4 regions of the Gottfriedia sp. NPDC058432 genome follow, and region 1 is predicted to be linked to each of the others. Evidence: predicted binding sites of a transcription regulator. Region 1 holds the regulator's gene; each other region holds the start of a gene.

Region 1 (6,400 bases):
GAGAAGATAATGCGGTCACCTACAGATACTTCTAAAGCAACGCGCTCACCATTTTCAAGTACTCGACCAGTACCTACTGCAACAACTTTGCCTTCTTGTGGCTTTTCTTGTGCACTACCTGGTAACACGATACCACTAGCAGTTTTTTCTTCAGACTCAACAAGCTCAATTACAACACGATCACCTAATGGCTTTAACATGTGTAAATACCTCCTCAATAATCAAATCATTATTTTTTAGCACTCATGTATATTGAGTGCTAACACAATTATTAGTTTAAATAATATCAAAAAATTTTGCAAGTCCGAAGCAGGCACTTTTCTTGTCGAAATTTAATAAGTTTTTTTCTTTACAATCAAAAGTAAAATAAAAAGTGAAAATTTCTTTTAAGAAACAAAAGAAACGCGTAAAATAATGTACGTGTTGTTATAAACCTTTGAGTTATGAAAAATATCAACACAAAGGAGCTATCGTATTGAAAACTAGAGATTTGTGGATTTTATTAACGTATGTCGTTCTTCAGTATTCAGCGGTTTTTGGGGTGCCCTATTTATTAAATAGTAACTTATACGTTGGAGTGGATCAGAAAACAGCTTCTCTTGAAGCGGTGGCATTATGGGGTTGTATTAGTTTCGTAACTGGGTTAATTATTATACTTATCTTATTACATAAGCCCATTTATGAAGGAATAAAGAATCTAAAAACTAATTATCGTACAATAATCAATTGGGTTATCTTAGGTTACTTCATAACAATGCTAACTCAAATTGTTTGTAATTTAATTTTAATTTATGTATTTGATTTACATAAAGGCTCAGAAAATACTCAGAATATCATAAACATTGCTAAGCTTAATCCAGCTTTTATTATCATCCCAAGTCTAGTTGCACCAATTTTAGAAGAGATTATTTTTCGTCGAATCATTTTTAAAAGACTTTATAATCGTTTACCATTTATTATTTCTGCAGGGATTAGTTCAGCGATTTTTTCGCTTATGCACGGAGACATACCCTTCTTCTTATCTTACTTTCTAATCGGTTTTGTATTTTGTTACCTGTATAAACGAACAAACTCAATTATGGTTCCAATCTTAACACATATGTTAATGAACTCTTTTGTCGTTTTTCAGCAGATCAATTTACATTAAAAACCCCCAAATTTTTGGGGGTTTTTATTTTAATATGAATTTATTGTTGTAAAAAATATGCCAATGTTTGCAGTTCAACTGCTAGGTCTATATGATGAATGCGAATATGTTCTGGTACACTAATTCGGGCAGGTGTGAAATTTAAAATTCCTCTAATATTTTTTCCATTTAATCGATCAGCTATTGATTGAGCCACAGGTGCAGGAACAGTTAATATAACGATTTGAATATCTTCATTCATAACGTCCTCTAGATTATCTAGATTATAAACGGGTACTCCACCTATTTCAGTACCAATTTTATTTGGATCAATATCAAATGCCATCTCAATTTTAGTATTATTATTTTTTATAAAATTATAGTGTAAGAATGCAGTTCCTAAATTACCAACACCAATTAATGCAACTTTCATAACTTCATGTTGGTTAAGCGCTTTCGAGAAAAAAGTTAATAAATAATTTACGTTATAGCCATAACCTTTTTTACCGAGTGCTCCAAAATAAGAAAAATCTCTTCTGATTGTAGCGGAATCTACCTTTACTGCTTCACTTAACTCTGCTGAAGAAACTCTTTGTTTACCTGATAAAGACAAATTCTTTATAAAACGGTAATATAAAGGTAGACGTTTAGCAGTAGCTTGTGGAATTTTAATTTGTTCCGAATCCATTTTTTAATCCCCCACTTACTGTAATTCTTTTTACTATGGTGTGTAATTTGACTTTATTTTAGTAATAAAGTACTTGTTCTAATGTAAAATATACACTATATTTAAGAATTTTGACAGTCTACAGTTACATAGATAAAAAATTTTGCAATGAGGTGTTATCCATGATTCTTTTACAAGTAAATAATGTCTCAAAGTATTTTGGTAGTGACATTATACTTTCAAATATAAAATTAGAAGTTCAAACGAGTGATCGAGTTGCCATTGTTGGACGTAATGGTGCTGGAAAATCTACATTACTGAAAATCATAGCAGGTGAAATATCCTATGATGGCGGTGAAATAAATAAACCTAAAGATGTTACTGTAGGCTACCTAGCCCAAAACACTGGTTTACAAAGCGATCAAACGATTTGGGAAGAATATTATTCTGTTTTCAATCATTTAGTAGAGATGCAAGACAATATGAGAAAATTAGAAGTTAAAATGACAAGAGAGGATGTTTATTCTAACCAAGCCGTTTATGACAAGGTTATGAATGAATATGATCATCTTCAATATACTTTCAAAGAAAACGGTGGTTACCAGTTTGAAGCAGATATTCGTTCAATTATTAGTGGTTTAGGTTTTAGTAATGAAGATTACGAAACAAAAATTTCTTCGTTAAGCGGCGGACAAAAGACAAGACTGGCATTAGGTAAGCTATTATTGACGAAGCCTGATTTGTTAATTCTGGATGAGCCTACGAACCATTTGGATATTGACACTCTTAGTTGGTTAGAGCGCTACTTACAGTCATATCCTGGTGCAGTATTAATCGTTTCCCACGATCGATATTTCCTTGATCAAGTTGTTAATATTGTTTATGAAATATCTAATCATAAGCATCAACGTTTTGTTGGTAATTATAGTAAGTATCTTGATCTAAAGGCAGCTCAATATGAACAAGAGTTAAAACAGTTCGAAAAACAACAAGAGGAAATCAATAAACTTGAAGATTTTGTGCAGCGTAATATTGCGCGTGCTTCAACTACAAAAAGAGCCCAAAGTCGAAGAAAACAATTAGATCGAATGGTAAGATTAGACAAACCACTTGGAGATGAATCTTCAGCTAATTTTTCATTTTCAATTGAAAAACAAAGCGGTAATGATGTGTTGTCTGTACAAGATTTATTTATTGGCTATGATCGGATCCCAACAATTGATCAGACAATGAAATTCGTACTAAATCGAGGCGATAGTGTCGCATTAGTCGGTCCAAATGGTGTTGGTAAATCGACATTACTTAAAACGATTATTGGAGACTTAGAAAAATTACAGGGAACGATTGATTTTGGTGCAAATGTTTCGGTTGGTTACTATGATCAAGAGCAAGCAAAACTAACTTCTAATAAGAGAGTATTAGACGAACTTTGGGATGATTATCCATTAAAGCCCGAACAAGAAATTCGGACAATATTAGGGAACTTTTTATTTTCTGGAGATGATGTAACTAAAAATGTTACCTCTTTAAGTGGTGGAGAAAAGGCAAGATTAGCATTGGCTAAACTTATGATGAAAAAAGCTAATTTTCTAATTCTTGATGAGCCTACTAACCACTTAGATTTAGATAGTAAAGAAGTATTAGAAAATGCTTTGTTAGATTACCCTGGAACAATTTTATTCGTTTCTCATGATCGTTACTTTATGAACAGATTATCCACAAAAACTTTTGAACTAGCAAAAGCAGGATTATCAATTTATTTGGGTGATTATGACTATTACCAATTTAAGAAAAACGAAGCATTCGAAAAAGAACAAGCAGAAAAAGAGGCTACATTAACACAAGTTAAACAATCCTCTCAGCCAATTTCTGATTATCAACAAGACAAAGAATTAAAGAAAAAACTTCGTCAAACTCAGCGACGTATAGAGGAAATTGAAAGTAATATATCTCAGTATGAGCTTGATATAGAGACGATCGAACTAGAATTATGTAAGCCAGAAGTTTACGGTGATTTTCAATTAGTACAGGAATTAACAAATAAGAAAAATGATTTCGAAGCTAAGTTAATAGACCTAATGGAAGAATGGGAGAACTTACAAGAATAATTGATTAAACGGATATGCTTTTTGCTATCCGTTTTTACTTATCTACATATTTATCCACATATATTCAATTATAATTTAGCTTTTACACAGGTTTATACACATTATCCACAGAAATACAGCAATGTTATTCACATTTTTGTTCACATAGTTTAATAAGTTTTTAACAAATAAAAAGTACTTATCCACATTTTATAAAAAAACTGTGAATAAGTACTTCTTACATATTCTCTAAATCCAAGCCTGGATTCCCGTTTAATGCCAAATTACCTAGTTTTCCTTGTTTTAAACGGATAAATGCAGCAGCGCCAATCATTGCAGCATTATCAGTACAAAGTGATAGTGGTGGTATAACTAATTCTATATTACTCAAAGCATTCATCTCGTTTTGTAATGTAGCTCTCAACCCTTTATTAGCTGCCACTCCGCCGGCTAATAAAACTTGTTTAACGTTATATTCTTTTGCAGCTTGAATTGTTTTTGAAACAATTACTTCAATTACACTCTCTTGGAAGCCTGCTGCGACATCAGCTGGTGATACTTCCTCGCCTCTTTGTTCAGCATTATGCATATAATTAATAACTGCTGACTTTAATCCACTAAAACTAAAATCATAGCTACCCTCTTCTAACCATGCTCTAGGAAAAGGAATAGTTGCATTTCCTTCTTGCGCTAGTCGATCAATGTGAGGACCACCTGGATAAGGTAATTTAAGTGTTCTAGCGACCTTATCATAAGCTTCCCCTGCTGCATCATCCCTTGTTTCACCTATAACCTCAAAGATGCCATCTTCCTTCATGTAGACAAGCTCAGTATGTCCACCAGAAACTACTAAGGCTAATAGCGGATATTGCAGGGGCTTTACTAGTTGATTAGCATAAATATGACCAGCAATGTGGTGAACTCCTATAAGCGGTAATCCATGTGCAAATGCAATTGCTTTTGCCGCATTTACCCCAATTAGTAACGCTCCTACAAGCCCTGGACCTTCTGTAACAGCAACGGCTGCTAGATCTTCATATTTTACCTGTGCTTGCTTCATAGCTTCTTCGATTACCAAAGTTATCTGCTCAACATGCAATCGTGATGCAACTTCAGGTACAACTCCACCAAAACGTTTATGAATATCTATCTGAGTAGCTACTACGTTACTTAAAATTTCATTTCCATTTTTAACAACTGCTGCTGAAGTTTCATCACAGCTTGTCTCTATAGCAAGAATTAAACAATTTTCATTTATCATTTCAAATTCACCCACATAACTAATGCATCCTCAAAATTATCTGTATAATAGCTTTTTCGAATACCACCATCTTGGAATCCTAGCTTTTGATACAGTCCTTTTGCTACATGATTTGATACTCTTACTTCTAATGTTAATGTATCAGCTCCAAGATTTTTAGCAGTTTCCATTACCGCTCGAAGTAACTTTTCACCAAGGCCTACTCCCCTATAATCTGGCAAAATAGCTATATTTGTAATATGTCCTTCGTCTATGACCACCCATAATCCACAATAGCCAATTATTTTCTCATCAACTTCAGCCACTATATAATTGGCAAATTGATTTGAATATAATTCATTATAAAAAGCATCATATGTCCAGGGTGTAGGGAATGATTGTTTTTCAATTTCTACTATTTGATCTAAATCTTCTTCTTTCATTTTACGAAAAGCAACCGATGAGATCATATTATCCTCCTACTTTTCTTGGCTTGCTAGCCAATTAGCTTCTGCTTCTGATAATCTTAAATATTCTGGTGCAAAATTATGAACTGATTCTTCTTTTTCTTCTAAGCTACATGTAAACAGTTCACTTGGTCTCTGGTTATTCAAACTCTCTTTTGCAAAGACAGCTTTATCTTTTAAATGCTCAATAATAAACTCTTTATGTATTGATACATCATTACCAATAAATAAGATTTGTTCATTATAAGATTTAAGCTTTTCAATCCAGATACTTCGGTCAATATTGCAGTCTTCTAATACATCATTAGTAACCTGCCCTCTAAAATCATATAGACCTGTAAATAATAAATTACGTCTTGCGTCAAATAATGGGCAAACTAATCCATTAAAATAGCGCCCGTTAGCAGCCAATACCTTCAAACTTGATACACCGATAATTGGAATATTTAAAGTGAAAGCTAATGATTTAGCCACAGTGACACCAATACGTACACCTGTATAAGAGCCTGGCCCTTTTGCAACTACTATTTTAGATAGTTCCTTTGGTTTTATATTGCATTCTTCCATTAAAGTACTAATTGCTGGCATTAATCGGACAGAATGGTTTTTATTAATAAATGTTATCGTTTCGCCAATAACTGATTGATCTTTTATTAGACTAATCCCCATAACATTTGTCGATGTATCAATTGCTAAAACGGTCATTGTTTATTAACTCCTTACAAATAAATTCATACCTAGATCCACTTGGAATAAAAGTAATCATTCTACCATTTTCTTCATGAGTTATTATGATTTTTAAGAATTCATTTG
Region 2 (6,400 bases), on a different contig from region 1:
CTAATTTCGGTGAAGTTCAAGTTGCAAATATGATTTTACCAAAAGTAGAAGCTGAAATTGCATTTGTCTTAAAAAAGGATTTAATCGGGCCAAATATTACATTTGAGGATGTAGTTAATGCAACAGATTATATTGTACCTGCATTAGAGGTAGTTGATAGTAGAATCGAAAATTGGAAAATTCGATTAGAGGATACAGTAGCTGATAACGCTTCATCATGCTTATTTGTTCTTGGCAATGAACGTTTTGATGTAAAGGAAATTGACTTACCGAATGTTGCGATGGAATTATATCGTAACGAAGAATTGATGAATTCAGGTAAGGGAGAAGCAGTGCTAGGAAACCCAATTCATTGTGTAGCATGGTTAGCCAATAAATTAAGTGAATTTGGAATCTCGCTAAATGCAGGAGAAATTATTTTATCAGGAGCTTTGTCAGCTGCAATTAATGCAAATGCTGGGGACTTATTTACTGCGAAGTTCCCATTACTAGGTGAAGTCTCGATTTCATTTAAATAAATGAGGTGGTAATTATGAATAAATTAAAAGTCGGAATCATTGGTTCGGGGAATATTGGAACAGATTTAATGATGAAATTACAGAATAATCCATTTCTAGAATTAACAACGATGATCGGAATTGATCCAGAATCTGATGGGTTAAACCGTGCGAAGGAATTAGGAGTTGAAGTAATCGATAATGGTATTCAAGGTTTCATTGAACGAAAAGAACTGGCTGATTTATTGTTTGATGCGACTTCTGCAAAAGCTCATTTTCATCATGCAAAAGTACTTGGTGAATTAAAGAAGCGCGTGATCGATTTAACGCCAGCGGCAATTGGGCCATTTGTCGTACCACCTGTCAATTTAGGTTCACATATAGTCGAAAGGAATGTCAATTTAATAACATGTGGTGGGCAAGCAACAATCCCAATCGTTCATGCGGTAGGTCAAATTGCCGAAGTTGAGTACGCAGAAATCGTTGCAACAATTAGCTCAAGAAGTGCCGGTCCTGGTACACGTGCTAATATCGACGAGTTTACTGTAACAACGGCTAGAGGACTTGAAGAGATTGGTGGAGCTAAAAAAGGAAAAGCAATCATTATTTTAAATCCAGCAGAACCGCCAATTATGATGAGAGATACAGTTTATTGTAAAGTTACGAATGAAGATTTTAACCATGAAAGCATGATTCATTCCGTTAAACAAATGGTGAAAAAGGTTCAAGCGTATGTTCCAGGATACCGTTTAAGAATGGAACCAATCATAGATGGTTCAACTATAACTGTATATTTAGAAGTTCAAGGATCAGGGGACTACTTACCTAGCTATGCAGGAAACTTAGATATTATGACTGCATCAGCAGTAAAAGTAGCAGAAGAGATTGCACAATATGAAGTTGTAAAAACTGTTTAAAAAAGTGCTTAAAGAAAGTGAGGGAGTGCAATGTTTGGAAAAGAAGTCATTGTAACTGAAGTAGCACTTCGAGATGGAAGTCATGCAATTGCTCATTCATATACAGTAGATCAAGTCGTTCGAATTGCGAAGGCTCTTGATGATGCAAAAATGCCTTTTATTGAAGTATCACATGGAGATGGTTTAGGTGGTTCTTCATTACAATATGGTTTATCAACAACGAATGAATTTGAATTGATCGAAGCAGCGGTAAATTCATGTAATCATTCAAAGATTGCTGTCTTACTATTACCTGGTATTGGAACAGTAAATGAATTAAAAACGGCAGCAAAAATCGGAGCAAAAATGGCTCGTATAGCTACACATGTTACTGAAGCTGATGTTTCGAAACAACATATTTCCATGTCTAAAGAGCTTGGATTAGAAACTGTCGGTTTTTTAATGATGTCCCATATGGCACCAGTTGAAAAATTAGTAGAACAAGCCAAATTGATGGAAAGTTATGGTGCGGACGTTGTATATATGGTTGACTCTGCAGGTGCGTTTCTTCCACATGAAGTAAAAGACCGTATTGCTGCTTTACGAGGGTCCCTTGATATTGAAGTTGGATTCCATGCACATAATAATCTTTCTCTAGCGATGTCAAATACACTAGTAGCGATTGAAGAAGGATCTACTAGAATTGATGGCAGCGTACGTTGCTTAGGTGCTGGAGCAGGAAATACACAAACTGAAGTGTTAATTGGAGTGTTAGAACGATTAGGAATCAAGACAGGAATTGATTTCTATAAAATGATGGACTTAGCAGAGGAAATCGTTGCGCCAATTCTTCAAACACCACAAGAGATTACAAAAGGTAGTCTAATTTTAGGCTATGCAGGAGTGTATTCTAGTTTTCTATTACATGCTAATCGAGCAGCTAAAAAATGGAATGTTGATGCAAGAGATATCTTAATTGAATTAGGAAAACAAAAAGTAGTCGGTGGGCAAGAGGATATGATTCAAGAAGTTGCTTGTATGTTAGCAAATAAAAAATTGTCTGTTTTTTGAGAGGAGACGGGTTTTATGATAACTGAAATCGCGAATAAAATATATATGCACCAAAAAAAGGGTCTAGAAATGGATAAAATTACGATTGAACATCCAGAATTAAACGTTAATAATGCTTATGAAATTCAAAAATTAAGTATTGATAATGCGATTAAAAATGGTGATCCATTAATTGGTTGGAAAATGGGACTAACAAGTATTGCTAAACAAAAATCTGTTAATGTTGACGAGCCGATTTATGGACGCTTAACAAAATCGATGGAATTAGAAGAAAAAGAATTAAAGATGGAAGGTTTAATCCATCCGAGGGTTGAGCCAGAAATAGCATTTATGATCAACAAGCCATTATTTGGACAGGATGTAACAGCAAAAGATGTATGGGAAGCAACTGAGTATATTGTACCTGCATTAGAAGTAATTGATAGTCGATATAAAAATTTCTCATTTACGCTAACAGATGTAGTAGCAGATAATGCATCGTCATCAAAATTTATTATTGGTAAACAACAATATTCACCTACATATACTTCTTGGGATGAAATTAATGTTGAATTATACAAAAATGGCGTAAAAGTACAAAGTGGTGTAAGTTCTGATGTACTAGATCATCCAGTAGAATCCGTCGTAAAGTTGGTGCAGATGCTAAGTAAAAACGGCGAACAAATTGAACCAGGGATGATTATCTTAACGGGTGGAATTACAGAAGCGATCCATGTTGAAGAGGGCGATAGTGTAGAAGCACGATTTGATGGAATCGAGACAATGGAACTACAGGTAACGAGGTAATACAATATGCCAATCATTCAAATTCAATTGATTGAAGGAAGAAGTCCAGAATTAAAAAAGCAATTAATGAGAGAAATTAATGAAGTTGTATGTCGTACATTGGATGTTCAGCCAGCACAAGTAAGAATTTTAATAAACGAATTCGAAAAAGAAAATTGGTCCGTTGGTGGAGTTGCAAAGGATGAGTAAAAAAGTCCCTTTTTTAAGGGGCTTTTTTCTTGTTGGGAATAGTTTTATATTTTAGGCTCTATTAAAGTAAATGGGGCTTTATGAAATTCTCAAACATAAAAAGGATAGTGAACTTAATCACAGAAAACCCATAATCGTTTGAGTATGATGTAAGAATAATAAGGAAAGTGGGTGCTATATTGTGAAAATAGTAGTTCCAAACCAACACGGTGCTTGGGCAATGCTTTTAATTCCATATATACTTGGAGTTGCCGCAAGTTCATTTCGTTTAATTCATATCCCTTTATTTATAGGCTGGTTTTTTCTATACCTTGCTGCCTATCCATTAATTATGGTGATCAAAGGAAAACAAGTGTCATTTTATTTTTATTGGGCGTTAGGTTATTTTTTCATTTCATTCGTATTTTTAGCACTCGTTATGTTTGCTGAATGGAGATTGATATACTTCGGTCTAGCTATGCTTCCATTCTTTCTATTAAACATATATTTCGTTAAGAGAAAAAACGAACGAGCCTTTACGAATGACATGGTTGCGATTGGTGTTTTTTGTATAGGTGGATTGGCTAGTTTTTATATAGGGAAGAGGGCACTTACAAGGGAAGGCTGGAGTGTAGCACTCTTCGTATTTTTGTTCTTTTTAGGTAGTACATTTTTTGTGAAATCAATGATTCGAGAAAAAAAGAATAAGAGATTTCGTTGGTATTCGTGGGGATACCATTTTATCGTTCTATTATTTATTTTTACTTTAAAAGAGTCTTGGCTTTGGATTCTCCCTTTTGTTCCTAGTTTGATAAGAGCAATTTCTTTATACAATAAAAAACTTACTATTATGCAATTAGGGATCATTGAGATTATCAATTCTGTCATATTCTTAGTGGTAACTAGTTTTCTGTTTTTGTAGATTCTGCCCATTTTTACTGCAAAGTATCAATATACAAAAGCGACTTCAGCTAAGTGAAGTCGCTATTTTAGTATAGTTCAATCTCTTATAACAGCATTTAGAGCGTTAAATTTCAGATTAATAGTTGTAGCTAACTCTTTATAATGATGAAATAAACTAGTTTTCTCATCGTATATGGACGGAGTAGGTGAATTCTCGATAACTTCCTCGATCGGAAGTTTGGCAAGTACTTCGGTTCCTAATCGATCGGCTAATAAATCGCCACCTCCTTTTCCGAATATGTAGTACTTCTCAGAACGATCTATAGGTTGGAAATAAGACATATTTTCAACTACTCCAAGAATTTCATGATTTGCTTTTTGGGCCATCGTACCTGCTCTCTCGGCGACAATTGATGCTGTTTGATGAGGGGTGGTGACAATGATTTCCTTACTTTGAGGAATGGTGTGATGCATATCAAGTGCAATATCACCGGTCCCTGGAGGCATATCTAGAATGCAATAGTCTAATTCTCCCCAAATGACATCTTTACTGAAATGCTCAACCATTTTTCCTAACATAGGGCCTCTCCAAACAACCGGATCGTTGTTTTTGATGAAAAAACCCATCGAAATAATTTTTACTCCGTGTGACTCCACAGGGATGATTTTTCCGTTAAAGGTTTTTGGACTGATGTCGATTTCCATCATTTTAGGAATGCTAAATCCATAAATATCTAAGTCAATTAAAGCAACTCTTTTTCCTTGTCTCGCAAGTGAAACTGCAAGATTTGCCGCTACAGTTGACTTACCTACCCCACCTTTTCCACTTGTTATAGCGATTACATTACCTGCTAACATGTTCACACCTCTTTTTAAATTTTAAGGGTCTATTGTGTGATGTACTTCACAGTCTTGGATACAGTCTTTCTGTACAATTATGACAAAGAAGAAGACTTCATCATGTACCCAATTTTATCAATTTATCAGGCACTTCGATGTTAAAAAAGTCACATGGAGGTTGAACATGAGATGAGAAAATCCTTCGAACGCTCATTTTACTCAAAAAGCAGTATGTATTCATTTTTTATTATTTTGCTTCTACTCTTTACAACGTGGGTTGGAACGGACCGGTTTTTACACTTCGATATGGCATTAATGGGTTATTTTATTTCTTCACTCATTTTTGCAGTAGGCTTAACGATCAGGATGTCTGCATGGCTTATCAGGCCGGCAACACATCAAGTTATAAGGCGTAGTTTGAAAAATTTAAAAGAAAATTCTCGAAAAAAACGTAATCTATTATCGATCACCAAGACAGCGCTAGAAAATATTTTCTTACAGAAATTTATCTTTAAAAGGGGTATTTACAGAGGTGTACAGCATTTACTAATTTCTTGGGGATGTATTGGTTCCTTTGCAATCACCTTTGGTTTGACATTTGGCTGGATGCACTTTGAGCTCGTTGATCCAAATACATACACGATTGTCGTTATGGGTGTAGATACAATTACAATGGCAGCACACGGTATATTCGCTGAAATGGTTTACAACGGGTTAAACATTACAGCTAGTATGGTTCTTGTTGGTGTCATCATGGCAATCGTAAGAAGAATTATGAGTCAAGATGTGAAGGTTACACAACGAGCTGAATTTGATTTATTACCTTTATATTTACTACTAGCTGTAACAGTGACAGGACTTCTATTAACTGTTTCATATGTACTTTTAGATGGTTGGATGCATCATTACTTAACACTTATTCACCAATTGACAGTCGTAATTTTACTGATCTATTTTCCATTCGGAAAGCTATTTCATTTACCGATCCGTCCATTAGCAACAGCAGTTCCTATGAACTATCAACAAGAACTTAGGGTAGATACGAGGCCATGTAAAAGATGTGGGACACCCTATAGTTCTGATGATCAAATTAGCGATGTAAAAGATATATTATCTGCCCAAAGCTTTGATTTACAACTTGAAGATAGAAGTTATCTCTCAGACTATTGTTTACCATGTCGAAGAAGAATTAGGGTCATGAAGCAACTAAATTCAGAGCCACATCTTAAAAGCAGTGAT
Region 3 (6,400 bases), on a different contig from region 1:
TTGATCACCCTATATTTAGATTTTAACCTTTTCTTGAATACGTTCTATCAGAGCTTGACTCATGAGCTCATCAAATTGTAAATTCCCACAAAGATAAAATTTTTCATTTTCAATGGAAATTCGTCTCTTAATTTTTTCAAGAAGTAATCCTGTAAATAATAAATACGGCATAATATAAATACTTTCAAATTCTTTACTCATTTTACTAATCATATCTTCTAACCTAGGTTTACCCGCTGTTAAAAAAGCTGTGCGAACCGGAACTTTCATTTGAGCTTCTACTGCATTTCCAATTTGCTCGAGCATTTCAATCGGCTCGGGGTCACTGCTTCCGCGTCCGACTAATAAAATTGCCGAGTTACTAGTTCCGTACGCTGACTGGGCACGCTTTTCTACAAGTTGGATCATTTTTTCATGAATACCAAATGGCTCAGATGTCGTAACTTTCACATGTGCAAATCGTTTTAAAATAATATTCAATTCGTCCGGAATATCGCGTTTATAGTGTCCTGCTGCAAATAATAATACTGGCACTACTAATATATTCCTAGCACCTTCTAAAATTATTTTTTCCAAAGTTTGTTGAATAGTTGGTTCAACTAATTCTAAAAATGCATACTCTTGATTTTGAATAGGAATCTCTTTGATTACAGATTGAATAAAGTGAATAAATTGCTCATTACCTTCTTGTTTGCGACTTCCGTGTCCAATATATACTACAGCATCAAACATGATTTCACTTCCAATCACCAAGCATTAATTCCTTTTGTAATTCTTCGTCAATTTTAGTAAATCCGCATTGTATTGCATATTCCTTAACCGATTCACCAATATAAGCAAATGGTAAATTCAATAAATGACTTTCATTCGTTTTCTTTAATTCTTTTATAAACCAATCAACTGATGATTGATTTGGAAAAATAATTGATTCCCATTTTGTTTCTTCAAGCATTCTTGGATTTATTACATCAAATCGTGAATCTGCAATATTTTCATGTGTGGCTATAAATTGTGAGCTTGATGGTAATTTCGTATCTTTGTCTACCGATCCTACAAATACTGAGTGGTTCTTATCGCCACTGTCCTTCTCAGCTAAAATTCCATACTTCTCAAGTTCCTTGCTTGTTTTCGGCGATATATACTCGATTTTATTAGGAAGTTTACGAACATCGAATTTTGATTGATACATTTTAGTAAAAAATAATTTCACACTTTCTGGCGAACAAAAGACGATTCTTTCTTTGCTTAGTGCATCCGCTACCTGATCATGTTGAATTGAAAGTTGAACTGATTTAAGCGTAGGAAATGCGTAAACTTCAGCACCGTTTTCTGATAAAAACGATTCTAATCCATTCTTTTCTACTGTTGCTGTTCCCTTAGCTAATAAAATTTTCCGACCGAAATACTTTTTCTTTTCAAACCAAGATATCTTTGAGCGTAATTTAACAACATCTCCAATAATTGTCATTGCAGGATTTGTAATTTCTTCTTTCTCAATAATTGATACGATTGAATCAATTGTTCCCTCAACAACTCTTTGTTTTCCAATTGTTCCCCACTGAATAACAGCTACAGGAGTATCCTTGGATTTACCATTCTTTATTAGGTGCGTACATATTTTAGGAAGATTACTTACCCCCATATAATAAGCAAGTGTGTCCCCTAACTGATCAGAACAATTCGATTCAATAAGATCTTCATTCTCCATACATTTATGGCCTGTTCTTAAGGTAAAACTTGTACTATATTCTCTATGTGTAACTGGGATTCCAGCATATGCTGCTGCAGCAATGCTAGAAGTAATTCCCGGAATAATTTCAAAAGGTATATCATGCTTTGAAGCTTCCTCTGCTTCTTCACCTACTCGTCCAAAAACGGAAGGGTCTCCGCCTTTTAATCGAACGACATATTTCCCATCTAGGGCAAATGTTACTAAAGTTTGATTAATCATTTCTTGACGCATAATATGTCTGTTAGGGAGCTTCCCACAGTAAATGAACTCACAATTTTCATTCGCTTCACGAAGTAGCCTTGGATTAGCAAGTCGATCATATAAAATGACTTCAGCTTCTCGAATACATTTCAATCCTTTTTCTGTTATTAATCCTAAATCCCCAGGTCCTGCACCTACAAATGAAATAAATCCTGATTTTTTTTTCATAAGTTACACCGTAATATAAACATAACCGTCGATTACTTCGGTTTTATATGTTTTTACAGTTCCATCATCTGGTTTTTGAACTTCACCAGTTATTAATGAAATTTTCCAGTCACGAAGGGGGCAGTACACATATTCACCTGAAACAATCCCTTCAGCAAGTGGTCCATTTGTCCCTGGACAAATACCTTCGATTGCTCGAACATCTTCATTTGATAAACGGAATAAAGCAATTGATTCCCCTTTTATCACTACTTCTTTTCCAATTTGAATTGGTAAAGAAGCTAAATCAATAATTTTTATCTTCTCTTGTGTAGTGATCATTTTTTTGCTCCTCTCATGTTTGCAATTACTTTCTAATAACCTCATATAGATCTAATTGATTAGTAAGCGCTTGGCCCCATGCTTCTTCATATGTTGATTTTGCTTGATCAAATTTCTCTACTAGTGCATTTTCTTGTTCTTTGTTTAACAATACTTCTTTAATGATTTCCACTCCGATTCGCTCTACCCAAGGAGCAGTACGTTCTCCGTAAACTCCTGTTTCGCGATAGTATTGAACATAAGCTTTTGCCATGTGAACGACTTCTTCTTCTGTAGTTACAGTAGTTAACAAATCACATTCTCTAACTTCTGTTCCACCATTACCGCCAAAGTAAAGCTGGAACCCATTTTCCACACAGATTACTCCAAAGTCCTTAGTAAGCACCTCGGCGCAATTTCGAGGACATCCTGTAACACCCATTTTCATCTTATGTGGCGTATCAACCATTTCGATAGCTTTTTCTAATTGGATACCTAATCCTAATGAATCTTGTGTTCCAAATCGGCAAAATCGATTACCGACGCATGATTTAACATTTCTAAGAGACTTAGAGTAAGCATATCCTGAACGCATTCCTAATTCTTCCCAAACTTTAGGTACCTCTTCTTTTTTAACACCATATAAACCAACACGGCTCGCACCTGTAACTTTTACTAAAGGTACGTTGAATTTATTTGCTACTTCACCAAGTTTAATTAATTCATCACCTGTCGTTACTCCCCCATACATTCGCGGTACGATTGAGAATGACCCATCTTTTTGAATATTTCCTTCCATTCTTTCATTAACGAAGCGTGATGATTTATCATCAAGATAATCATTTGGATACATCATTCTTAAATAATAATTTAGAGCTGGACGGCATTTTGAACATCCTTCTTCATTTTCAAACTCTAATACAATGCGAACCTTTCTAGGAGTTTGTAATCCTTTTTCTTTGATTTCATTTATAACTTCATCACGAGATAATGTTGTACATCCACACATACCAGGTTTTGCAGCATTAGGATCAAATGTAGCACCTAATGTAGCTGCTAAAATACTTTCAACCATTCCTTTACATTTTCCACATGATGCACCAGCCTTTGTGCAACTTTTCACATCTTCAAACGTAGTAAGTTCTTGTTCTAAAATTGATTGAACAATTGTACCTTTCGTGACCCCATTACATCCACAAACTGTATCATTTGCACTCATTGTAAGAACAAAATCTTCACCAGAGTCCTCACCTGATTTATGGAGAATAGAAGCACTTGTGTATTCTCTTATATTTGTTTCATTTTTCAACATGTTGAATAATCGATTTCCATCCGATGCGTCACCATATAAAACTACTCCAACAACTTTTTCATCTTTCACTATTACTTTTTTGTAAAGTCCAGCAAATTGGTCATTTACTATGATCGCCTGCATATCTTCTTCTTCATGGATAAATCCCCCAGAGAATAAATCACAACCAGATACTTTTAACTGAGTTGATAAAATGCTTCCTTTATATCCGTTTGTTAAATTACCAGTCATATGATCAGCAAGCACAATCCCTTGTTCATACAACGGTGCTACTAACCCATAAGTAGTTCCGTTATGCTCAGCACATTCACCCACTGCATAAATGGATGGTTCAGATGTTTGCATAAAATCGTTTACAACTATTGCACGGTTTGCATCGATTCCTGCTTCTTTTGCTAAAGAAATATTAGGTCTAATTCCTACTGCCATAACGACTAAATCACAATCTAATGAAGTTCCATCCGAAAAACTAATCCCTTCTACACGATTCGTTCCATTTATTGAAATCGTTTGTTTTTCCATTAAGAAGTTCATTCCTTGTGCTTCTAAATCTTTTTTTAGCATTTTCGCAGCAGTTTCATCTAATTGTTGTTCCATTAATGTAGGAAGTAAATGAACAACATAAACTTCCATTCCTCGATCAATTAAGCCTCTTGCTGCTTCTAAGCCTAATAGGCCTCCCCCAATTACTACTGCTTTTTTATATTTTTTTGCATAATCAATCATTAATTCAGTATCTTGAATTGTACGAAAACCGATTACACCTTGCAGATCATTTCCTGGAATAGGGAGTATAAAGGCACTAGATCCAGTAGCTAAAATAAGTTCATCATATAAAAGCGTTTTCCCTTTTTCTGTTTCAACTTTTTTTTCTGTTGTACATATTTTTGACACTTTTTCATTTGTGAGTAATGTAATTTGATTCTCTCTATACCAATTCCAATCATTAATATTGATTTCATCGAAGTTTGTTTTTCCTTGTAATACATTTGATAACATGATTCGGTTATAGTTTGGATAAGGTTCATCACCTATTATCGTAATTTCAAATAAATCTTTATTTCTTTTTAAAATCTCTTCTATACTTCGAACTCCTGCCATACCATTACCAATCATCAATAATTTTCTTTTCATCTTTTCTAGCCCCCAAGTATACTTTGTGAAATTGTTCACAAGTTTTACTAAAAAAAATCAACTTCATCATTTATTAATTGTTTTTCCTATCTAAATACAAGTTTAGTATAACGGATAAAGTAATGTTTTAACGAAAATTACATGTCAAAATTTTGAACAAAAGCTTCAGCCTTTTTTCCAAAAAACCTCCAAAGCTAAAAATAGCTTTAGAGGTCCCGAACTTATTTTTTCTTTTTTAATTTCTCTTCTGCTTTTTTAATATCCTCAACTTCTCTATACTTTACAATCTTTTTTATTAGATCAAATGGAAGTGGATCGTTTAACGGAAATTGTACAGATCCTTTAGCACCTTTATAAACTGATAATTCTTGTTTAAATGCTGCAATACCACTTGCTCCAGGGTAAAATCCAATATGATGTTTAAATGCAGCAAAATGTACTAAATTTTTATTAAGCGCAAATGTAGGCATTTGGTAACTAATTCTCTCTACAGCATTTGGCACAACTTCTTTTACAGTTTTTCTTAAGGCTTGTAACTTTTCCTGAACATCTGGCTGAAATTGTGAAATATATTCATCAATCGTTTCAAAGGTTTTTTTAGTATTTTCCATAAAATCTCCTTTAGCAAATTATCCTGCTTTTTCTGTTTTCTCTCCAGAAAGTGAATTAATTCTTCTAAGTGAAGGGAATAAATACATCCAAAGTCCTGCAACTAATATCGTTCCAAGTCCACCCACAAATACAGCTGGTACCGCACCAATTAATCCAGCCATCGTTCCAGATTCAAATTCCCCGAGCTGATTTGAAGTTCCAATAAATAGAGAATTTACAGCATTTACTCTGCCTCTCATATCATCCGGTGTCTGTAGCTGAACTAGCGAAGAACGTATTACTACGCTGACTACATCCGAGGCTCCGATGATAAATAATGCAATTAATGAGATGACTAAGTTTGTTGAGATTGCAAATAGCATAGTTGCCAGCCCAAAAATACCTAACGCTCCAAATAATATTGGACCATATGATCTTTTAAGTGGAAAATAAGCTAAAATTAAAGACATGATTAATGCTCCAACAGCTGGTGCAGTACGCATTAGCCCTAAGCCCCAAGCACCTGTATGTAAAATATCTTGCGCATAAATTGGTAAAAGTGCTGTAGCTCCTCCGAGTAAAACGGCAAATAAATCAAGTGATATCGTTCCTAAAATGATTGGGTGCTTATAGACAAATTCTAACCCCATAAGCATTGTACGTAAAGTTACTGGTTCTGATTTTCGAATAAATTGACTGTCTAATTTTATAAAAAATGTTAGGATTGATGAAAGTAATAAAGCAATTGCTGACGTTGCATATACGTATGCTGGTCCTACCGAAAATAATACACCACCAAGAGATGGCCCTAGTATTTGTGCTGTTTGACCTGCAGATGTACTCCAAGAAATGGCTTGCTGTAAAATAGACTTTGGCACAACTTGAGGTAATAATGCAGAAGA
Region 4 (6,400 bases), on a different contig from region 1:
TAGCATAGAACTCTAAGGATATAGAATATGAAAGATTGACGTAGTAGCTGGTTAAACTTGCATTTTGCAAATGGAAAGTAACTCTTTCAAAGAGGCATTCTGGAACATAAATACTGAATAGCTTAAACAACGAGATTGTGACATACATCATAAGGTGAAATAACTTTGTATGCTAATATTAGCTAAAAATCATACATAAGAAGAAGGGGGAGGAAAAAATGACCAATATCCTCGATACCCGCAATCGACCACTTCGAGATTTAAGAATATCTGTAACAGACCGTTGTAACTTTAGATGCAGTTATTGTATGCCTAAAGAGATATTTGGGGTTGACTATCCCTTTATGAGTAAAGATGAAATCCTATCCTTTGAGGAAATTGTTCGATTAGCTAAATTATTTGCAAAAATAGGTGTAGAAAAGATTCGTTTAACAGGAGGGGAACCTCTTTTAAGAAAAGATCTACCAATACTGATTAATCGTCTTTCAAAAATTGAAGGAATTAAATATGTGACGTTAACAACAAATGGTGTATTTTTGGCAAAAAACGCCAAAGCACTTAAAGAAGCCGGAATTTGCCGCGTAAATGTGAGCTTAGATTCCTTGGATGATAAAGTTTTCATGAAGATAAATAATATGAATACGAGCGTTTCCACAGTCTTAAACGGAATTATTGCAGCTAGAGAAGCAGGGTTAGAAGTCAAAGTAAATATGGTAGTAAAGAAAGGGTTAAATGATACTGAAGTATTACCAATGGTTCATTTTTTTAAAGAGAAAAATATTACATTACGATTTATAGAGTATATGGATGTAGGGTGTACAAATGGATGGAATTTTAAAGATGTTATCTCGAAGAAGCAAGTTTACGATCTGTTCCAAGAACAATATCAGTTGGAGCCAGTAGAGCAGAATTTCATTGGCGAGGTAGCAAAACGATATCGATATAAAGGAACGAATACTGAGGTCGGATTTATCTCATCAGTTACAGAAACTTTCTGCGGTTCATGTACGAGAGCGCGCCTATCTACAGATGGAAAGCTATACACCTGTCTATTCGCTTCAGAAGGGTATGACTTAAGAAAAATGTTGCGCACTGGCGTTACAGATCAATACATTTCAGCAATAATTCAATCATTATGGGAAAAAAGAGATGACAGATACTCTGAGATCCGCACAGAAGAAAGTCATAAAAATCGTAAAATTGAAATGTCTTATATTGGTGGATAAGAAACAACTATTTATCTATAGTTGTTTCAGACTGCCCGCCAAACGCTCGCTTTCTTCGTTACTTCGCCTGTCTGCGGTGCTCATTACCGCCTAAAGGTAACTCCGCTCCTCACCATGCTTCGTGCCTCGAAAGACAAGCGCTTGCAATCAGTCTGAAAATCAAGTATTTAGTACTTTGTCTACACACTGAAACAACTATTTATCTATAGTTGTTTATTTATTTTTATTTTGAAATATGGTATATAGCAACACAGAAAAATACGTTCGAAATGATTGAACAAACTCTAAGCATTCATTGATGTTGGAACTGAAAAATAAATAAAAGAACTTCTCTTTTAAGAGAAGTTCATTGTTCATTCAGGCTATTATCCTTGTAAAATTGTTTTCAAATCGTCTTGTGCATTCGTAATTAATTTTAAGCCAAATGTATCAACTAATACATTTAATACGCCTTCATTAATAAAGTCTGGTGCTTTAGGTCCGATTCGAATATCTTGGATTCCAAGGCTAAATAACCCTAATAATATAGCCACGGCTTTTTGCTCAAACCAAGAAAGTATAATACTTACAGGCAAATCATTGACACTACAATTAAATGCATCCGCTAATGCAGCCGCAATTTTTATTGTTGAAACTGAATTATTGCATTGCCCTAAATCTATAAATCTAGGAATGTTTGTACCAGTTACAGTACCGTAATCTACATCATTAAAGCGAAATTTACCGCAAGAGGTTGTTAAAACTACTGTATCATTTGGTAAAGATGTGACAAGCTCACGATAATATTCTCCACCTTTTCCTGGGGCGTCACAACCTGCTACAACAAAGAAGCGTTGAATCTTCCCATTTTTTACAGCTTCTACAATTTCAGGAGCAATAGATAAAACTGTTTCGTGATGGTAACCAGTAGTCATTACTTCTTCTGATTCTATATTTGCTTCTGGTAGTTCTAATGCACGTTGAATTAATGGCGAAAAATCTTCCTCTATAATCTTTGTTACTCCTTCTAATCCCGCCACTTCATATGAGAAGAAGCGATCTGCATAACTTCCCTTTATTGGCATCACACAGTTTGTGGTTGCTAAAATCGCTCCAGGGAATTTTTCAAATAAACGTCTTTGATCAAACCAAGCTTTTCCGATGTTACCTTTTAAATGTGTATATTTTTTTAATGCTGGATAACCGTGAGCAGGTAGCATTTCAGAGTGTGTGTAAATATTTAAACCTTTCCCGTCTGTTTGTTTTAACAATTCTTCTAATGCAAATAAATTGTGGCCAGTCACAACAATGCATTTTCCTTCGATTTTATTAGAAGAAACTTGAACAGGTTCAGGAATTCCAAAATGTTTTGTATGGGCTTCATCTAATAGCTCCATTACACGAATTGCGGCTTTACCTACTTTCATAGCCATATCAATGTGTTCTTGTAAGTTAAAATTAGAATTTGTTAAAGTCATATACAGAGCTTCATGTGTTACTTGGTCAACAAATGGATCGGTATACCCTAATTGAGCAGCATGTGTACGATAAGCTGCAATTCCTTTTAACCCATAAACCATCGTATCTTGTAAACTTGCAATTGTTTCATCTTTTCCACATACACCTACAATCTTACAACCACCAACCGGAGTTTGTTCACATTGGTTACAAAACATCATTCATCCCCCTAACAATTTGAATAAACTTATTATATGGCGGGATATAATCATTGTTTGTGACTTAAATCACATGAAATCTTTAAACTAATAAATAAATTATTTCAAAGATTGTAAGGGTATAAGTGAATTCTTAGATAGGTTATTGAACGAACGTATACATTATTTGAATAACGGTTTAAGATGACTATGAGCAATAAGATAGGGGGTGATAGTTGGAGGATGAGTATAGACCTAACCAAAAACAATGCTAAAATAATTGTAGAGATGATCGATTCAGGATTAATTTTTTACAAACACTACTATTTGTGGTGTGATTCAATTATTGAGTCTTTAGAAAATCCACCTTACTGGATTTTAGAATTAGCGATTACTAAAAGCTCAAATGATGCAAGTGGGATTGTTTCTGAATATGCTTACTCTGACCTAGAAACATTAAGCCCGGACTTTTATATAAAATTTAATAACCTACATTTAGCGTGTCTTTTTTTAAGTTCTAAAAATGGTGAACTTTCTTGGAATACATTATTAAGAGAATCAGGCCACTACTCGGATGGTTCTATATGTAAAATTGACTGTACGTTTTTTTATGAAATGCTAAATAAATATGAAGATAGCTTGCAATCATTTGAATTAAAAAGAGAACAAATGAATGAAATGGAAATAATGTTAAGTGATGAAATTGAAGAAATAATAGAGATTTATAAAGTATTCCAAATGTATTATTCAAAGTATTTAATAGAAGAAAAAAATAAGCCAAATCCATATTAGAATGGGTTTGGCTTTATTTTTATTGAGCTTTTTTAGCTCTATTTTCTTTTACTTCAAATGTTAATTTTTCTTTACCCATTAAGATAATCGCGATAAAACCTAAAGTAATCGGAATTAATGTCCATTTGAAAGTAGTTGCAACTGAATGTGCCATTGCTTCTGAGATTTTATGAAGTACTTCTGGTGGAATTTTAGCTCTTGCATCAGCGGATAATAATGCTCGTGAATCAACTTTTCCGCCAAATGCGCTAATATTTCCAAGTAAATCACTTAATTTATTTTTAAATACGTGGTTTTGAATTGTACCAAAAATTGTTACACCAATTGTCATACCTAATGTTCTAAAGAAAGTATTTGTTGATGTAGCGATGCCTCGTTTTTGAGGTTCGATTTTGTGTTGAGTTGCCATACTTAATAATGAGAATGAACAGCCCATCCCAAGACCAGCGATAATCATGTAGAATGTTACTGTTGATCTAGCTGTATCAGTATCTAAAGTGCTTAATAAATACATTCCAATAAAGAATAAAACAACTGAAACTAACATGATGCTTCTGTAACTAAATTTACGTACTGATTGACCTGCTACTTGGCTACCTACAACCGAACCAAGCATCATCGGAATAAGAATGATACCAGAATTTGTAGCTGTACCACCAAAAACTGATTGAACAAAAAGTGGAATTAATACAGTCGTAATAATGAAAGCAGAACCGTAGAAAAATGCAACACCCTGTGTTGCTGCAAACAGTTGCTTTTTAAATAAGCTAAATGAAATAATTGGCTCTTCAACTTTTCTTTCAATTAGAATAAATGCGATAAATAATACTGCAAAGATTGCAAATAAGGAAATAATTGGAGCAGAATTCCAATCGTACTCATTTCCACCTAATTCAAGAGCAAACATTAAACTGACAACTGAACCAACAAGTGTAATCGCACCAAACCAGTCGATTTTAAGTTTTCTAAGCTGAAGGTTTTCTTTATAAAACTGTGAAATTAAATATAAAGAAATAATACCTAAAGGTAAATTGATGTAGAAAATCCAGCGCCAATCAATTTGATCAGTAATATAAGCACCTAAAAGTGGTCCAAATACACTAGAAAGACCAAAAACTGCACCAAATAAACCAGTCATTTTTCCTCGTTTTTCTGGTGGGAAAATATCGAAAATAATTGTAAAGGCGATTGGCATTAGTGAACCTCCGCCAATTCCTTGAATCGCACGATAAATACTTAATTGAATAATGCTATTTGCTGTTCCACATAATGCGGAACCAATTAAGAAAATGATAAGTCCTAATAAATAAAATCGTTTACGTCCATACATATCTGATAACTTACCAAAAATCGGCATACTTGCCATAGTAGCAACCAAATAGGCAGAGGTTACCCAAATAAATTGGTCTAAACCACCTAGTTCTCCAACAATTGTCGGCATTGAAGCTGAAACAATTGTGTTATCCATAGCCGCCATCAGCATTCCTAATAATAGACCTGCTACGACAAAGCCAACCTTACTCTCTTTTGAAACCATTAAGTTTCCCCCTTATTTAATTCTTTAGTCTCTTTTGGAATCAATTCATTAATATCATTCCAAAATTTAAATAATAATGTTAACTCTTTGTCATCATACTGATTAAAAATATTAGAAAGAGAGTCAGATAATGGTTTAAAAAGTTCTGCTAATTCATCATCACGTTCATACACAGGTTGAATAATTACTCGTCTACGGTCATTAGGATCTTGAATACGTTCAACAAAGTTGACTTTTTCAAGTCGGTCAATAACACCTGTTATAGCACCAGTAGTTAGATGTGTTAATTGAGATAACTTTCCAGCTGTAATCGGGCCAGTGTGGCAAAGTAATTCTCGACATCGTAAATCAGTCGCATTTAAATGAAGGTTTGAGGCAAGCCCTTCATTAAAAAGAACGATTGAAGTGCTGAATTTTCTAAATTCCATTATAAGAGATGGAATAAATTCACTTCGAATGATTGGTTTTTCTGACATTTCATTCTCTCCTTAGAATATAGGAAGTACTAAAAAGTTAACGTAACTAAATATCTTAGTAACTAAAATAATTATAATTCAAAGAAACCAATTAAAGTAGGAATTGTGAGTATTTTAACCAAAATTTAATTTAGTATTAAATTACGATTTTTGAACATTTTTTAAGTGAAAGTAAGGGTAAAAGGGATTAGGGAATTTTAATTAAAATAGTTTAAACATAAGGTTTATGGGATAGGTGGAAAGTCATGATTGTATAAGGTCTATTTTTATGCTTTTTCTACTACAATTAATTTTTTCAATAATTAATTGTCCTTTAACGAATGCTATAAAAGGAAGTTAATGAAAAAAGTGTAGGTGTTCTAAAATGAAAAAGAATATTGAAATTGTACCTTATCGTACTTCCTGGGAAGAAGATTTTCAGTCTGAAAAAAAGGCAATTGATCTATTATTACCAGAGAAAGCAGCGATTTATCATATAGGGAGTACTTCAATTCCGAATATGTTTGCGATGCCAATCATTGACTTAATGATCGTTGTAAAATACTTAAAAAAGTTTGATGAGTATAGTGATGTTCTAAAAACTTTAGGTTACGAACAATTGGGGGATCAATCTAAGCAAGACAGAAGACTTTTTATAAAATGTGATGATAATAGTAGTTTCCATATTCAAGTATATGAAAAAGGAAATGCTGCTATTGAACGAAATATTGCATTTAGGGAATATATGATCGCTCA

Evidence for each region. Region 1 encodes Rex, which represses fermentation and respiration genes when NADH is low (regulators of the CRP and FNR family bind a similar motif). Its sites were predicted from a motif close to TTGTGAAATATTTCACAA; they were not measured.
Region 2: ACFWM3_RS12365 (YwiC-like family protein) is a predicted target of Rex. The motif match lies at 3,545-3,562, and genes of this name have one in related genera.
Region 3: nirB (nitrite reductase large subunit NirB) is a predicted target of Rex. The motif match lies at 4,931-4,948, and genes of this name have one in related genera.
Region 4: hcp (hydroxylamine reductase) is a predicted target of Rex. The motif match lies at 2,939-2,956, and genes of this name have one in related genera.

Annotation. Positions count from the first base shown of each region.
Region 1 covers NZ_JBHXLC010000043.1:17,571-23,970, forward strand. Annotated here, with positions in the region: gene groES (co-chaperone GroES) at 1-200, opposite strand, end outside; gene ACFWM3_RS24195 (CPBP family intramembrane glutamic endopeptidase) at 476-1,147, shown strand; gene ACFWM3_RS24200 (redox-sensing transcriptional repressor Rex) at 1,188-1,814, opposite strand; gene ACFWM3_RS24205 (ABC-F family ATP-binding cassette domain-containing protein) at 1,976-3,901, shown strand; gene tsaD (tRNA (adenosine(37)-N6)-threonylcarbamoyltransferase complex transferase subunit TsaD) at 4,119-5,141, opposite strand; gene rimI (ribosomal protein S18-alanine N-acetyltransferase) at 5,138-5,590, opposite strand; gene tsaB (tRNA (adenosine(37)-N6)-threonylcarbamoyltransferase complex dimerization subunit type 1 TsaB) at 5,600-6,292, opposite strand; gene tsaE (tRNA (adenosine(37)-N6)-threonylcarbamoyltransferase complex ATPase subunit type 1 TsaE) at 6,273-6,400, opposite strand, start outside.
Region 2 covers NZ_JBHXLC010000010.1:116,258-122,657, reverse strand. Annotated here, with positions in the region: gene ACFWM3_RS12390 (2-keto-4-pentenoate hydratase) at 1-518, shown strand, start outside; gene ACFWM3_RS12385 (acetaldehyde dehydrogenase (acetylating)) at 533-1,414, shown strand; gene dmpG (4-hydroxy-2-oxovalerate aldolase) at 1,445-2,464, shown strand; gene ACFWM3_RS12375 (2-keto-4-pentenoate hydratase) at 2,480-3,250, shown strand; gene ACFWM3_RS12370 (tautomerase family protein) at 3,257-3,439, shown strand; gene ACFWM3_RS12365 (YwiC-like family protein) at 3,621-4,340, shown strand; partial or broken gene ACFWM3_RS12360 (Mrp/NBP35 family ATP-binding protein) at 4,418-5,161, opposite strand; gene ACFWM3_RS12355 (MFS transporter) at 5,351-6,400, shown strand, end outside.
Region 3 covers NZ_JBHXLC010000019.1:75,352-81,751, reverse strand. Annotated here, with positions in the region: gene ACFWM3_RS17730 (sirohydrochlorin chelatase) at 16-732, opposite strand; gene cobA (uroporphyrinogen-III C-methyltransferase) at 737-2,161, opposite strand; gene nirD (nitrite reductase small subunit NirD) at 2,165-2,482, opposite strand; gene nirB (nitrite reductase large subunit NirB) at 2,508-4,907, opposite strand; gene ACFWM3_RS17710 (iron chaperone) at 5,129-5,518, opposite strand; gene ACFWM3_RS17705 (MFS transporter) at 5,537-6,400, opposite strand, start outside.
Region 4 covers NZ_JBHXLC010000010.1:88,234-94,633, reverse strand. Annotated here, with positions in the region: gene moaA (GTP 3',8-cyclase MoaA) at 219-1,226, shown strand; gene hcp (hydroxylamine reductase) at 1,592-2,881, opposite strand; gene ACFWM3_RS12260 (hypothetical protein) at 3,104-3,652, shown strand; gene ACFWM3_RS12255 (MDR family MFS transporter) at 3,672-5,189, opposite strand; gene ACFWM3_RS12250 (MarR family winged helix-turn-helix transcriptional regulator) at 5,189-5,665, opposite strand; gene ACFWM3_RS12245 (GrpB family protein) at 6,030-6,400, shown strand, end outside.